One region of the Sphingomonas astaxanthinifaciens DSM 22298 genome, then DNA from elsewhere that is predicted to be linked to it. Evidence: predicted binding sites of a transcription regulator. Region 1 holds the regulator's gene; each other region holds the start of a gene.

The links. Region 1 encodes LexA, which represses DNA repair genes until DNA is damaged. Its sites were predicted from a motif close to GTTCCNCNCTTGTTCT; they were not measured.
Region 2: the regulator LexA is predicted to act here: its motif matches at 2,578-2,593, upstream of BS69_RS0108345 (ribonucleoside-diphosphate reductase subunit alpha).
Region 3: the regulator LexA is predicted to act here: its motif matches at 2,149-2,164, upstream of BS69_RS0110165 (ImuA family protein).

Annotation. Positions count from the first base shown of each region.
Region 1 covers NZ_JONN01000001.1:969,688-974,375, reverse strand. Annotated here, with positions in the region: gene BS69_RS0104850 (SDR family oxidoreductase) at 1-227, opposite strand, end outside; gene BS69_RS0104845 (hypothetical protein) at 263-892, opposite strand; gene BS69_RS13580 (PRC-barrel domain-containing protein) at 937-1,443, opposite strand; gene lexA (transcriptional repressor LexA) at 1,791-2,450, opposite strand; gene BS69_RS0104830 (anthranilate synthase component II) at 2,567-3,145, opposite strand; gene BS69_RS13575 (peptidylprolyl isomerase) at 3,231-4,688, opposite strand, start outside.
Region 2 covers NZ_JONN01000001.1:1,607,870-1,612,557, reverse strand. Annotated here, with positions in the region: gene BS69_RS0108360 (TerC family protein) at 1-7, opposite strand, end outside; gene BS69_RS0108355 (serine hydrolase domain-containing protein) at 240-1,433, shown strand; gene BS69_RS0108350 (hypothetical protein) at 1,417-2,196, opposite strand; gene BS69_RS0108345 (ribonucleoside-diphosphate reductase subunit alpha) at 2,620-4,500, shown strand.
Region 3 covers NZ_JONN01000001.1:1,960,161-1,964,848, forward strand. Annotated here, with positions in the region: gene BS69_RS0110150 (SspB family protein) at 1-76, shown strand, start outside; gene fumC (class II fumarate hydratase) at 182-1,576, shown strand; gene BS69_RS0110160 (DUF305 domain-containing protein) at 1,573-2,103, shown strand; gene BS69_RS0110165 (ImuA family protein) at 2,408-2,944, shown strand; gene BS69_RS0110170 (Y-family DNA polymerase) at 2,868-4,403, shown strand; gene BS69_RS0110175 (error-prone DNA polymerase) at 4,413-4,688, shown strand, end outside.

The sequences.
Region 1 (4,688 bases):
ACATCGAGCGCGGGAACCCGCGCCGCGAAGGCGGTCCAGTCGGCCTCCTCGCCGACGTCGAGGCGGTGAAATTCGCAGCCGAGCGCGGCGGCGGTCGCGCGGCCAATTTCCTCGTCGATGTCGGTGAGGACGACGCGCGCGCCCTCGGCGACGAAGGCCTCGGCGATGGCGCGGCCGATACCCCGCGCGGCGCCGGTGACGACGCAGGTCTTTGCCCTGAGGCGCATGGCCCCAGTCTAGCGGCTGGCGCCCGCGGCGTCGATCACTCGATCCGGAAGTCGGTGATGACGAGGCGGGCCGGCGCGCTGGCCTCGACCCCATGGCCGAAGCCGTCGCCGCCGCCGAGCACCACGCCGACCGCGCTGGCATCGGCCAAGGCGGCGCGAAACTCGGCGGGGCGCGTCCGTGCGCTCGAGGTCATGACGGCGGTCCAGTTGGCATTGAGCGGTGCGACCATGGTCTGCTCGGCGCCGGGGCGAAGCGTCTGGGTCGCGAAGGTCGCATACCAGCGATAGGTCTCGAACAGTCCCTGCGCGCTCCAGTCGTCGCCGCGGCGCTGGAGGAACAGGGTGATGATCCCGGGCGAACGGTGGTCGCTGGTGGCGATGAGGGCGGTGCCGGGCGCGGCCTCGACCCGGTAGCGCATGACGATCCGTCGCTTGCCCGCCAGGCTGCCGGGGGCGAAGGTCAGGCCGTGGAGGCTGTAGGGAGCGGGCGGAATGGCGACCGCAATGGCGCCGCCGGCTGCGCGCTGGGGGCGCAGGGGAAGGCCGGGCGAGCGGCTGACCCCATAGACGATCGGGCCGACGGTCCAGGCCGAGGGCGGGGGCGGCGCGGCCGAGGCGGCGGCCAGCGGCAAGGCGAGGAGGGCGGCAAGGGACAGGATACGCATGATATCCTTCCTAGGCGCGCCTCCTCGCACGCTTGCTGAACGGGTCAGCGACGCCAGTCGCGGTCGATGTCGCGGGCGCTTCCCCCGCGCTGGCGCTGGCGGCGCTCGAGCGTGTAGGCCACGTCCTCGCCGGTGAAGTCGACGAGATAGCCGCCGCGGCGTTCGTCATAGCGAAGCTCGTCCCACTGGACCGGGAACAGCTGCTCGTCGAAGCCGAGGAAGCCGGTGCCATGCGCGAGCACGGCGTAGCGGATGGTGCCGCGAACCTTGTCGATCATCAGCGTCTTGATGGTGCCGAGGCGATTCCCGTCGCGGCCATAGACCGCGGTGCCCTCGACCTTGCGCGAGGCGATGAGGTCGCGGGTCTCGTCGGTCGGGATGGGGGCGCGGCGGTCGTCGCGGTCCCAGTCGCGGCGGCTGGCGGGATCGCGGTCGTCGCGGCCGGAGCGGAAGAAGCCCCGGTCGCGGTCACGGAGCCGGTCGGGGTCGTCGCGAAAGCGGCGGTCGTCCGCGGCGCGCAGGTCGTCGTCGCGATAGTCGTCGTAAGCCATGGTCTTGTCCTCCTCGCCAGAAGAAAGGCGCGAGAGGGCGAGGGCGTTCCGTGGCGGGCGCGCGATCCGGCGCGGGCGAGATACGGGCTGGCGAAATTGCTCACGTGGGATGCCGTCGTCGGCGCGCGGGCGGCGAATTCGCGCAGTTCACGCCAGTGGCCTGAGGTCCCGGCCTTCGCCGGGACGACGGCTTACCCCTGCAAGCCGAGGTTGCGACGCCGTCACGGAAGTAAATCCCGTGACGTCAGACCTGTCGCGCCAGGCGCGCAGGCTGGCCGGCCTTCGGCGGCTCTTCGCGCTGCTCAGCCGACGCTTCGCGCCGGCGTCGCAGCGCTTGGCGCCTCAGGTCAGTGGTACCGGCGGATGAGGCCGGCGAGCTTGCCCTGGATCTTGACCCGGCGGGGGTCGTAGCGCTGGGGCTCATGGGCGCGGTTGGCGGGATCGAGCCGGACCATCTGCCCTTCGCGGCGGAAGGTCTTCAAGGTCGCTTCGCTGTCGTCGATCAGCGCGACCACGATCTCCCCCTCGCGCGCGGTCTCGACCTTGCGGATGAGGACATAGTCGCCGTCGAGAATCCCCTCGTCGACCATCGAATCGCCCGACACCTCGAGCGCATAATGTTCGCCCGGGCCGAGCAGGGCGGCGGGGACGGGGAAGCTGTCCTGGCCCTGCAGCGCCTCGATCGGGGTGCCGGCGGCGATCCGGCCGGCGAGCATCAGGTCGATCGTATCATTGGCGGGCACGACCGGGCGCGGGGCCGGAGCGGCCTGGGCTGGCGCAGCAGCGCCCCCGCTCTCGGGCATGCGGACGACCTCGAGCGCGCGGGCGCGATTGGGCAGGCGGCGGATGAACTGCCGCTCCTCCAGCGCCGAGATCAGGCGGTGGACGCCCGACTTGCTCTTGAGGTCGAGCGCCTCGCGCATCTCGTCGAAGCTGGGGGAGACGCCCGACGCCTTGAGGCGCTGGTCGATGTAGCTGAGGAGTTCGCGTTGCTTGGCGGTGAGCATGGGTTCACGCCCCTTAGTGAACAGACGGAGAACGAGTAAGGAACGTTTCGGGGGCCGTCAAGTGACGTTTTTTGATGCCCGCCGCCGACCGGCCAAGCCGGCGGGCGTGCTGGCCGCTAGCCGGCCAGCACCAGGAAGTTGCCCAGAAGTTTCAGGCCGTGCTCGCTGGCGACGCTCTCGGGGTGGAACTGGATGCCGTGCACCGGCGCGCGTTCATGGGCCAGCGCCTGGATCGTGCCGTCGCTTCCGTGGGCGGTCGCGCGGAGTGGGGCGGGGAGCTGTTCGGCCACCAGGCTGTGATAGCGGGTCATGGTGACGGGCGCGGGCAGGCCGGCGAAGAGCCCGCTGCCGTCGTGCGAAATTGCGTCGGTCTTGCCGTGCATCGGCGCGGCGCGGGCGATGGCGGCGCCGGCGGCGAGCGCGATCGCCTGGTGGCCGAGGCAGACCCCGAGGAGGGGCTTGGCCGTCTCCATGCAGGCGGCGGCGAGGGCGACCGAGATGCCGGCGTCGGCGGGGTGGCCGGGGCCGGGACTGATAAGCAAGGGACCCGGGTGGGCGAGCGCCTCGGCGACGGTGAGCGCGGTCGAACGGGCGACCGCCACTTCGGCACCGAGCTGGCGGAGATAGTCGACGAGCGTGAAGGTGAAGCTGTCGACATTGTCGATGACGAGGATGCGAATAGGTGGCTCCCTCACCCCGCTCGCCCGACGTCTTTTGTTGCCCGCCGCCGACCGACGCAAGCCGGCGGGCGCCCTCTCCCGCGAGCGGGAGAGGGTGAGATCATTCGGCGGCGCCGGTGCCGAGGATGCGGGCCTTGGCGGCCTTGATCGCGTCCTCGTTGCGGCTGACCTTGAGTTCGCGCTGGGCGGCGGTGAGCCACTGGAGCGCGAGCTCCTCGCCGGCGCTGCGCTGGAGCTGGGTGAGCTGCTGCGCGATCAGCGTCGGGTTGTTGCCGGCATTGCCGGGGACGACCTTGTCGAGCTTGACGAGGTAGATGCCCGAGGGGCCGGCCGCGCGCTGGGCCTTGCCGGGCTTGAGCGTGAACAGGATGCGCAGCGGCGGCGGGACTTCCTGGCCCTGCTGGGCGAACTGGCCGAGCGCGCCGCGGCGAAGGTCGATCGGCTCGGGCGGGCGGACACCGGACTGGCCAAGCGCTGCGAGCGCCTGCGCCATCGGCGTGCCCTTGGCGACCGCGGCGAGGACCTGGGATGCGGCGGCGGCGGCGCGGTCGCTGGCGCGGCGGGCGATGAAGTCCTTGCTGACCTGCGCGCCGATCTTGGCGAGCGGGGCGGGCATCGGCGGAACCACCTCGGTCACGTCGAGCAGCGCATAGCCGGCCTCGTTGGGGAGCGTCTCGACCACGGGATCGTCATCGGTGCCGATGTCGAACGCCTGGCCGGGCAGCGCGGCGAACTCGGGCGCGAGGGTGAAGGGCGGCGCGTCGAAGGTGCCGCCATTGCGGGTCAGCGGCGGCGTGACGGTGACCGGGAGCTTGAGGGCCGCGGCGACCTCCTCGAAGGTCTGGCCGTCGGCGATGCCGTCCTCGACCTTGCCGACGAGGTCGGCGAGCGCGTCCTTCTTCTTGTCGGCGGTGAGCTTGGCGACGATCTCGCCGCGGACCTGGTCGAGACCCTTGCCCGAGGCGGCCTGGATGCTTTCGACCTTGATCGCGTCGAAGCCGGTCGAGGACTGGACCGGGCCGATCACGGTGCCGGCCGGGGCGGCGAAGACCTGCGCGGCGACCGCTTCACCGGCCTTGGCGGCAAGCTCCTCGCGGGTCTGCGGCCCGAGGCTGACGTCGCTCGCCGAGAAGCCGGCCGGCGCGGCGGCCGCGGCAAAGCTCGCCCCGCCCTTGGCGCGCTGGGCGATGGCGGCGACGGCATTGCGGTCGGGAAGGGTGGCGCGGCTGACGACGCGCTTCTCGACCCCGCCATAGCTCGCCTGGTTGGCCTTGTAGTAAGCGGCGACCTCCTGCTCGCTCGGGGCGACGTTGCCGAGTTCGGCGGCGGTGATGCGGGCGATGCGCAGGGTGCGGCGCTCGGGCACGGTGTAGCGGCCGAGGTTCTGGCGATAGAAGGTCTGGAGCTCGGCCGGGGTCGGCGCTGCGCCGCCGGTGAAGGCGGCGAAGGGCAGCAGCGCAAGCTCGCCGGTGCGCTGCTCGAGCAGGCTGTCGGCATAGGGGCGGGCGATGCCCTGGGCGAGGCGGACGTTGGCCGCGACCGGGGTCAGGACGAGGCG
Region 2 (4,688 bases), 640 kb from region 1:
ATTCCATGATACTGCTCCCGTCAGCCTATGATGCCGATCGGAATTTCCGCATGGGGAAGGGTGCCGGGATGCCGGGCCTGCTCACATCGGAAATTCCGATGCGGTCCGACATCACGCGCCTCGGCCAAAGGCCTGGAGGACGCGCCAGAGGGGCCCGGTCCGCGGAGACCATATCTCATGACGCGCCGAAAAGTTCAACTCGCTTGCCCCGAAACGGACATTGAGCGCAGGTTCGCACCATGCGCTTCCTCCTGCTCCCGCTGTTCCTGGCGCTCGCCGCCTGCGCCACCGCGCCCCGGCCGGGCGTGGTCGCGGGCCTCGCCTTCACCGCCGCGGCCGAAGGGCAGGGATTTGCGCGTGGGCCCGCCGATCCCGCGATGGGCCGCGCCGCCACGCTCGACGATCCGGTCCGCGTCGCCTCGGTCAGCAAGCTCGTCGTCGCCATCGGGGTGATGAAGCTGGTCGACCAGGGCAGGCTCGGCCTCGACAGCGATCTCTCGCCGCTGCTCGGCTGGCCGCTTCGCAACCCGGCCTTCCCCGACCGCCCGGTCACCCTCGCCATGCTGCTCAGCCACACCGGCTCGGTGCGCGACCATGACGACCAGTATATCGTTCCGCTCGGAGCCACGGTTCGCGCCGCGCTCGACCGCCCGGGAAGCTGGGATCCGGCCCATGCCCCCGGCACCTATTTCACTTATGCCAATATGAATTTTCCCGTCATCGCCTCGGCGATCGAGCGCGCGACGGGGGAGCGGTTCGACCGCTGGATGCGCCGCGAAGTGCTCGAGCCCCTTTCGATCGACGCCTGCTACAATTGGGCGACCTGCTCGGACCCCGCGATCGCCCGCGCCATCGTCCTCACCCAGGGCGGCAAGTCCGTCCGCGACGACCTCCACGGCGTCCGCCCCGCCTGTCCGGTCTTCACCCGCGACGGCGACCCGTGCAACCTCACCACATGGAAGCCGGGCGACAATGGCGCCTTGTTCGCGCCGCAGGGGGGCCTGCGCATCTCGGTCCGCGGCCTCGCCCGGATCGGCCGCCTGCTCCTGAACGAGGGCGAGCTCGACGGCGTCCGCCTGCTTTCGCCCGCCAGCGTCCGCACCCTGCTCGCCAATCGCTGGCAATATGACGGGACCAACGGCGAGACCGAACGGGGCTTCTACTGCGCCTTCGGCCTTGCCACCCAATCGCTCGCCACCCCGCACCCCGGCTGCCGCGACGATCCCGTCGGCGACCGCGGCCGCTGGATCGGCCATGCTGGCGAAGCCTATGGCCTGCGCTCGGGGCTGTGGATCGACCCTGTCGCCAAGGTCGGGATCGCTTATGTCGTGACCGGCCTCGACGCCGATCCGCCGGGCGGCCGCTCCGAATTCAAGGCCGCCGAGGAAGCCGCCTTCCGCGAAACCGCCGCCTTGCTCAGCCGCGCCCCTTGATCCCGTAGTCGATCCGGATCCGCACCCACTCGCCGACCTTGTAGCTCCCGCCCACCCGCGGCGGCTTGACCTTGAACTGCCAGGCGGCGGCCAGCACCGCCCGCGCCAGCCGCGACCCGTTGGGCCATTCGTCGAGCGCGACGCAATCGTCGACCTTGTAGTCGGGCACGGTCTTGCAGGCGATCAGCGCCCAGCCCGGGTCCGCGGTCGAAAGATAGCCGCGCAGCTCGCTGTCATAGGGCTCGCGAAGCCAGGCGGCGGCGTACAGGCGCTCGCCATTGGGGGCGCGCCCGACCACTTCGCTGTCGGCTTCGCCCCGGGGTGCCGGAGGCCCGGCCGGTCCGCGCGGCTTGGCCGGCGGGAAGTTGCGCAGGTCGGCGCTCGCCATCTGGTCGGCGGGAAGGGTGACCACCGGCGAGGGGAGCTTCACCACCGGCTCGGGCACCTTGACCGTGGCCGGCGGGGGCGGGGTCACCGCCACCGGGGTCGGCAGCGGCGGCGTGGTGCTGGTCTCCTTCTTCGCCTGCCTGGCCGGCTCGGGCTTCTGGACATCGGTCGGCTCGGCTTCCGGCTCGGTCACGTCGAAGGTGGAGAGCGGCCGGTCCTCGGCCATCGGCACCGTCCGGCGGGTGCCGAGCGTCAGCAGCGCGAGCACCACCAGCGCCTCGAACAGCAGCGCCGCGACAAGCCCCGTCAGCCGCCGCCGCGGGGTCACCCGCAGCGCGTCGGCGCCCCGCTTCCGGCCGATCGCCGCTTCGCTCAACCCCGTCCGTCCTTCCCGTCTTCGAGCCGCTGCCCGGCGCGCCCCTGGGCCGCGCAATGTGAACGGCGCTTGCATCCCGAGAATGGCGCTTGTGCGGCAGAGGGGCGGGCCCCTCGAAGTGCGGCGCGGAAAACACATTATCCACCGCAATATTGCGTTAACCATCATTTTCCCGCTTGCGCCCGAACCGGTCTGAAAGCACAAGATGTTGTAGCGGCTCAGGGGCACCAACGCACAAGCTTGTGGTTGGCGCTGGGGATAACTATATCTCCAGCGAGGGAGAGACGCGTCCCTGTGGATAGCGGGGACAGCGCATTTCCCGGCTTCTTGGCCCTAGCGAATCGCGGGCGTTGGGCGTACTCCGGCACCGTGAACGGATCGGGAACAAAGGTGCGACTCGAGGGTCGCCAGGAGGAAGCAGGCATGGACTTCTCGAGTGGCAGCGAGGTCGGCACGGCCGACGTCACCGCAACCGGCGGACGCGCGAAGAAGGACAGCAAGACGGTCGATGAACGCCGTTTCGCGGTGGTCACTGATTCGAGCCGCGACGCGCTCCTCACCGATTTCGGCAAGGAAACGCTGAACGACCGCTACCTCCTGCCCGGCGAAAGCTATCAGGATTTGTTCGCCCGCGTCGCCGCCGCTTACGCCGACGATGCCGAGCATGCGCAGCGCGTCTACGACTATATCAGCCGCCTGTGGTTCATGCCCGCGACTCCGGTCCTGTCGAACGGCGGTACCGGCCGCGGCCTGCCGATCAGCTGCTACTTGAATTCGGTCAGCGACAGCCTCGACGGCATCGTCAACACCTGGAACGAGAATGTCTGGCTCGCCTCCAAGGGCGGCGGCATCGGCACCTACTGGGGCAATGTCCGCGGCATCGGTGAGCCGGTCGGCCTCAACGGCAAGACCAGCGGCATCATCCCCTTCGTCCGGGTGATGGACAGCCTGACCCTCGCCATTTCGCAGGGTTCGCTCCGCCGTGGTTCGGCCGCCTGCTATCTCGACATCTCGCATCCCGAGATCGAGGAGTTCCTCGAAATCCGGAAGCCCAGCGGCGACTTCAACCGCAAGGCGCTCAATCTCCACCACGGCGTGCTCGTCACCGACGAGTTCATGGAGGCCGTCCGCGAGGGTGCCGAATTCACCCTCCGCAGCCCCAAGGACCAGTCCGAGCGCGGCAAGGTCGACGCCCGCTCGCTGTTCCAGAAGCTGGTCGAGACCCGCCTCGCGACGGGCGAACCCTACATCATCTTCATCGACCAGGTGAACCGGTCGATGCCCAAGCACCACCGCGACCTTGGTTTGAAGGTTTCGACCTCGAACCTCTGCTCCGAGATCACCCTGCCGACCGGCAAGGACCACCTCGGCGCCGACCGGACCGCGGTCTGCTGCCTCTCCTCGCTCAACCTCGAAACCTGGGACGAGTGGAACGGCGACAAGCGCTTCATCGAGGACGTCATGCGCTTCCTCGACAATGTGCTCACCGACTATATCGAACGCGCGCCCGACGAGATGGCGCGCGCCAAGTACAGCGCCGAGCGCGAGCGGTCGGTCGGCCTTGGCGTGATGGGCTTCCACAGCTTCCTCCAGGCCCGCGGCCTCCCCTTCGAGGGGGCCATGGCCAAGAGCTGGAACCTGCGCATCTTCAAGCACATCAAGGGGCAAGTCGACGAGGCCTCGATGATGCTCGCGCACGAGCGCGGGCCTTGCCCCGACGCCGCCGACATGGGCGTGATGGAGCGCTTCTCCTGCAAGATGGCGATCGCGCCGACCGCGTCGATCTCGATCATCTGCGGCGGCACCTCGGCCTGCATCGAGCCGATCCCGGCCAACGTCTACACCCACAAGACGCTGTCGGGCAGCTTCTCGATCCGCAATCCGTATCTCGAGAAGCTGCTGATCGAGAAGAGCAAGAACTCCGAGCAGGTGTGGAACTCGATCCTCGAGCAGGGCGGCAGCGTCCAGCACCTCGACTTCCTCACCCAGGAGGAAAAGGACACCTTCAAGACCAGCTTCGAGATCGACCAGCGCTGGCTGATCGAGCTCGCCGCCGATCGCACGCCCTATATCGACCAGGCCACCTCGCTGAACCTGTTCATCCCGGCCGACGTCGACAAGTGGGACCTGATGATGCTCCACTTCCGCGCCTGGGAGCTCGGCATCAAGTCGCTCTACTATCTCCGCTCCAAGTCCGTGCAGCGCGCGGGCTTCGCCGGCGGGGTCGAGGCCGACAACACCCCCGAGCTGCGCGAAATCCAAGTCGAGGTCACCAATTACGACGAGTGCCTCGCCTGCCAGTAAAAGCGGTCGTCCCCGCGCAGGCGGGGATCCCGGGCGGCCCGCGCGCGATCGCCTGAGGTCCCTGCCTTCGCAGGGACGACGCTGAGGAAATCGACGAAACCCATGCTTGCCAACCCCGTCCTCTTCTTCCTCCTCGCCGTCGGCGTCATCGCCTTCGGCGCGTGGGTTGGGCGCAAGCAGCGCGGGAG
Region 3 (4,688 bases), 990 kb from region 1:
GAACGACGCCCCCGCGGTCGTCCCGGTCGAGGACGGCTCGAACGTCGTCTCGGTCGATTTCACCCGCAAGAAATGACGCGAACGTCACCCCGGGCTTGACCCGGGGTCTGCCTTCCTTTTGACGCGCCTTGAAGAACAAGGCGGATCCCGGCTCGAGGCCGGGATGACGAAAAGGAAGACCATGAGCGAGACTACCCGCACCGAGACCGACAGCTTCGGGCCGATCGAGGTCCCGGCCGACAGCTACTGGGGCGCGCAGACCCAGCGCAGCCTCGGCAACTTCCCCTTCGGCGAGCGCGAGCGGATGCCGATCCGGCTGGTCCACGCCCAGGCGATCGTCAAGCAGGCGGCGGCGCGGGTCAATCGCAAGCACGGGCTCGGCGCCGAGCTCGCCGACGCGATGGAAAGCGCCGCCTCGGCGATCATCCGCGGCGATTTCGACGACCAGTTCCCGCTCACCATCTGGCAGACCGGCAGCGGCACCCAGACCAACATGAACGTCAACGAGGTGATCGCGGGCATCGCCAACGAGGCGCTGGCCGGCACCCGCGGCGGCAAGAGCCCGGTGCATCCCAACGATCACGTCAACAAGAGCCAGAGCTCGAACGACAGCTTCCCGACGGCGCTGCATGTCGCCGCGGTGCTGGCAGCGGAGCAGCAGCTCTACCCCGCGCTCGACCGGCTGACCCAGGCGCTCGAGGCCAAGGCCAGGGCGTGGGATCATATCGTCAAGATCGGCCGTACCCATACGCAGGACGCGACCCCGCTGACGCTGGGCCAGGAATTCAGCGGCTATGCGGCGCAGCTGGTCAGCTGCCGCAAGCGGATCGAGGGCGCGCTCGAGGGCAATCTCCGCAAGCTCGCGATCGGCGGGACCGCGGTCGGGACCGGGCTCAATGCGCCCGAGGGCTGGGCCGAGGACATGTGTGCGGCGATCAGCGACATTGCCGGCAGCCGGTTCGAGCCGGCGCCGAACAAGTTCGCCGAAATGGCGGCGCGCGACGGCCTCGTCTTCTTCCACGGCGCGCTGGCGACGCTGGCGGTGGCGCTCAACAAGATCGCCAACGACATCCGCTTCCTCGGAAGCGGGCCGCGCTCGGGGCTCGGCGAACTCAGCCTCCCCGAGAACGAGCCGGGCAGCTCGATCATGCCGGGCAAGGTCAATCCGACCCAGTGCGAGAGCCTGACGATGGTCTGCGCGCAGGTCATCGGCAACGGCCAGGCGCTGACTATCGGCGGGATGCAGGGCCATTTCGAGCTCAATGTCTTCATGCCGCTGATCGGATCGAACGTGCTGCGCTCGGTCGAACTGCTGTCGATCGGGATGGTCAGCTTCGCCGAGCGTTGCGTCGAGGGGATCGTCGCCAACGAGGATCATATCCGCGACCTCGTCGCGCGCAGCCTGATGCTGGTGACCGCGCTGGCGCCGGAGATCGGCTATGACAATGCCGCGGCGATCGCCAAGCATGCCCACAAGAAGGGGCAGAGCCTCAAGGAAGCCGGGCTCGAACTGGGCCTGGTCGATGCCGAGACCTTCGACCGGGTGGTCCGGCCCGAGGCGATGATCGGGCGGTGAGGTCCGCGCGCCTCCTCGCCCTCGTCGGCCTGGCCCTGCTCGCCGGCTGCGCGACCCGGCCTTCGGGTCCGGCGCCGGCGGAGCGGCCGGCCGGGGCGGGGACGGCGCTCCCCGCGCCCGAGGCAAGGGTGCCCGATGCGGCCACTTACGTCGCCCGGGCGGCTTCCTATGACCAGCTCGTGATCCGCGCGGGCGCGGTGGCCCTGACGGATGGCGATGCCGCGACCGAGGGCCTGCGCCGGACCCTGGCGGAAGAGCATCGCGGGCTTGCGGCGCAACTGTCATTCGCGGGGCGGCGGCTGAACCTGCTACCCTCGCCGGTGCTGCTGGCCAACCACCAGGCGTGGCTCGACGAATTCGCCGCGGCGCCCACGCGGGCGGCCTACCTCCGGCTGATGCGGCGGGTGCACCAGAACAGCTATTCGATGCACGCCGGCTTCGCCGACCGCGGTGCGAGCCCGACCCTGCGCCCGGTTGCGCGCAACGCCGCCGATACCGAACGCCGTCATTTCGCCGCGCTTCGCTAGGGGCTGAGTCGCCCGATTGACTCCGTTCGCGGACTCGCGCGAATAAGAACAAAAGCAGAACAAGAACGTTGCGAGTCGTGTGGATCGAGGTTTTCGCCTGGTCGCCGGCGGCGGGAGCCGTGCGGCTTCTTCAACCGCCCTGTCGCAAAGCGATCGGGAGGCGGACCGCTCGGCGCAGCCGGGTGGTGGAGGGGCCCTTGCGCCATCGGCCACTCCGTCCCCATTCCGCGTTGCGGAACAGGGAGGAAGCATCCTCTCCGAACTGTTCGCTTCCTCGCCGCGCGATGCCGGCTGGACGGGCTTCGTGCTCGGCCAGCTCGACCCCGTGCGGCCCTTGCTCTGGGTGCAGGAACGGATGGCGATCCGCGAGGGCGGGCGGGTCCATGCGGCCGGGCTCGGAGCGTTCGGCCATGGGCTCATCCATGTCGAGGCAAGGGATTCCAGGGCGGCGCTGTGGGCGATGGAGGAGGGCCTCCGATGTCCGGCTTTAGGCGGGGTGATCGGCGAATTGTGGGGCGATTCCCCCGCGCTCGACTTCACCGCGACGCGGCGGCTGGCGGTGGCGGCGGAGCGCCACGGGGTCGCCTGCTGGCTGGTCCGGTTGCAGGGGAACGCCAATCTGTCGGGCGCGCGCGAACGCTGGCGGCTGGGCAGCGCGCCGAGCCAAGCCCATCCGTTCGATCCGAAAGCGCCCGGAGCCGCGCGCTGGCAGGCCGAGCTGTTCCGCTCGCGCCGGCGGTTGCCGGGCACGTGGGTGGTCGGCGATGACGCGCCGGATCTGCTCGCTGTGGCTGCCGAACTTGGCGATCGAGCGCTGGGCCAATCTCACCGGCGCGCCTGACGAGGCGCTCGCCCGTCCGCTCGTCCTGACGATCGAGGGGCGGCACGGCCAGCTCATCCATGCGGCGACCCCGGCCGCGGCGGCGCGCGGCGCGCGGCCGGGCGGGCGGCTGGCCGATGCGCGCGCGCTCGATCCCGCGCTCGAGGCCGAGCCGGCGGATGTCGGCGGCGAAGCGGCTTGGCTGACGACCGCGGCGCGCTGGGCCCAACGCTGGTCGCCTTTGGTCGAGATCGACGGCGCGCATGGGCTTCGCCTCGACGTCGGCGGGGTCGCGCATCTGTTCGGCGGCGAGGAAGCCCTGCTCCGCGACATGGAGACGCGCTTCGCGGCGATGGGGATCGGCGCGCGGGCCGCGATCGCCCCGACGGCGGGCGCGTCCTGGGCACTGGCCCGCTACGGGCGGGACCGGCGGCTGGCGGCGGAGGCCGAGCTGGCGCGGGTGCTCGCGCCCTTGCCGGTCACGGCGCTGCGCCTGTCGCCGATTGCCAACCACATGCTGGTCCGCCTCGGCCTCAAGGAGATCGGCGACCTTGCCGGGGTCCCGCGCAAGGCGCTCGCGCGGCGTTTCGCCAAAGACGAGCATCCGCTCGACGCGCTCGACCGCGCGCTTGGCCGAAAACCCGAACCGCTTACCCCCTTGCCCGAGGATCCGCCGCCGCGCGCCTTGCTCCCGCTGAAGGAGCCGGTGGTCCATCCCGAGGCCGCGGCGCAGGCGCTCGGCCGGCTGGTCCCGCCGCTGGCGAAGGAGCTCGGGCGGCGCAAGCTTGGTGCCCGCCACCTCGTGCTCACCGCCTACCGGGTCGACGGCAGCCTCGGCGAAGTCCAGGTCGCGACCTCCATCCCCTCGCGCGATCCGGACCACCTCCACCGCCTGCTGTCGGGAATCCTCGAGCGGCAGGGGATCGACCCCGGCTTCGGGATCGACGCCTTCGCGCTCGAGGTGCGCTGGTGGGAGCGGCTCGACGCGGCGCAGGAGGCGCTGCTCGGCGAGCCCCCGGCGGAGCTGGCGGTGGCCGCGCTGATCGACCGGCTGAGCGTCCGGCTGGGACCCGCCAGGGTCCGCCGCCCGGTCGCGGTCGACAGCCACCTCCCCGAGCGGGCGGCGGGCTGGGTCGAGGGAGTGGACACCGCCGCGCACTCCCCGCTTTCGCTGTCGCGAGCGGAGGCGCTTCCCACCCGCCTCCTCGATACGCCCGAGGAAGTCGCGGTCATCTATGCCACGCCCGAAGGGCTGCCGCGCCGGTTCGTGTGGCGACGCAAGGTCCATGACATCGCCCGCGCGCAGGGGCCGCAGCGGATCTCGCCCGAATGGTGGCGCTCGCGTTCCACCGCCCGGCTGCGCGACTATTACAAGGTCGAGGATACGGCGGGGGTGCGCTTCTGGATCTTCCGAGAGGGCGTGGTCGGCGACGGCCGCGGCGGTCCGCCCCCGTGGTTCGTCCACGGGCTGTTCTCGTGAGTCGGGTGCATGCCTGAACAGGAAGGCCATGCCCGCAAGCGGCTCGAGCCCAGGGGTCCGCTCGCGCCCATTCCCCGTGCGCCGTTCGTCGAGCTCGGCATATCGACTCCCTTCTCGTTCCTGCGCGGGGTGTCCGACGCGCTGGAGCTGATCCCGGTCGCCCGCGAGCTCGGCATGGACGCAATCGGAGTCGCCGACCGCAACACGCTGGCCGGCGTGGTGCGGATCCATACCAACGCCAAGACGGCCGGGGTGAAGCCGCTGATCGGCTGCCGGCTGGTGGTG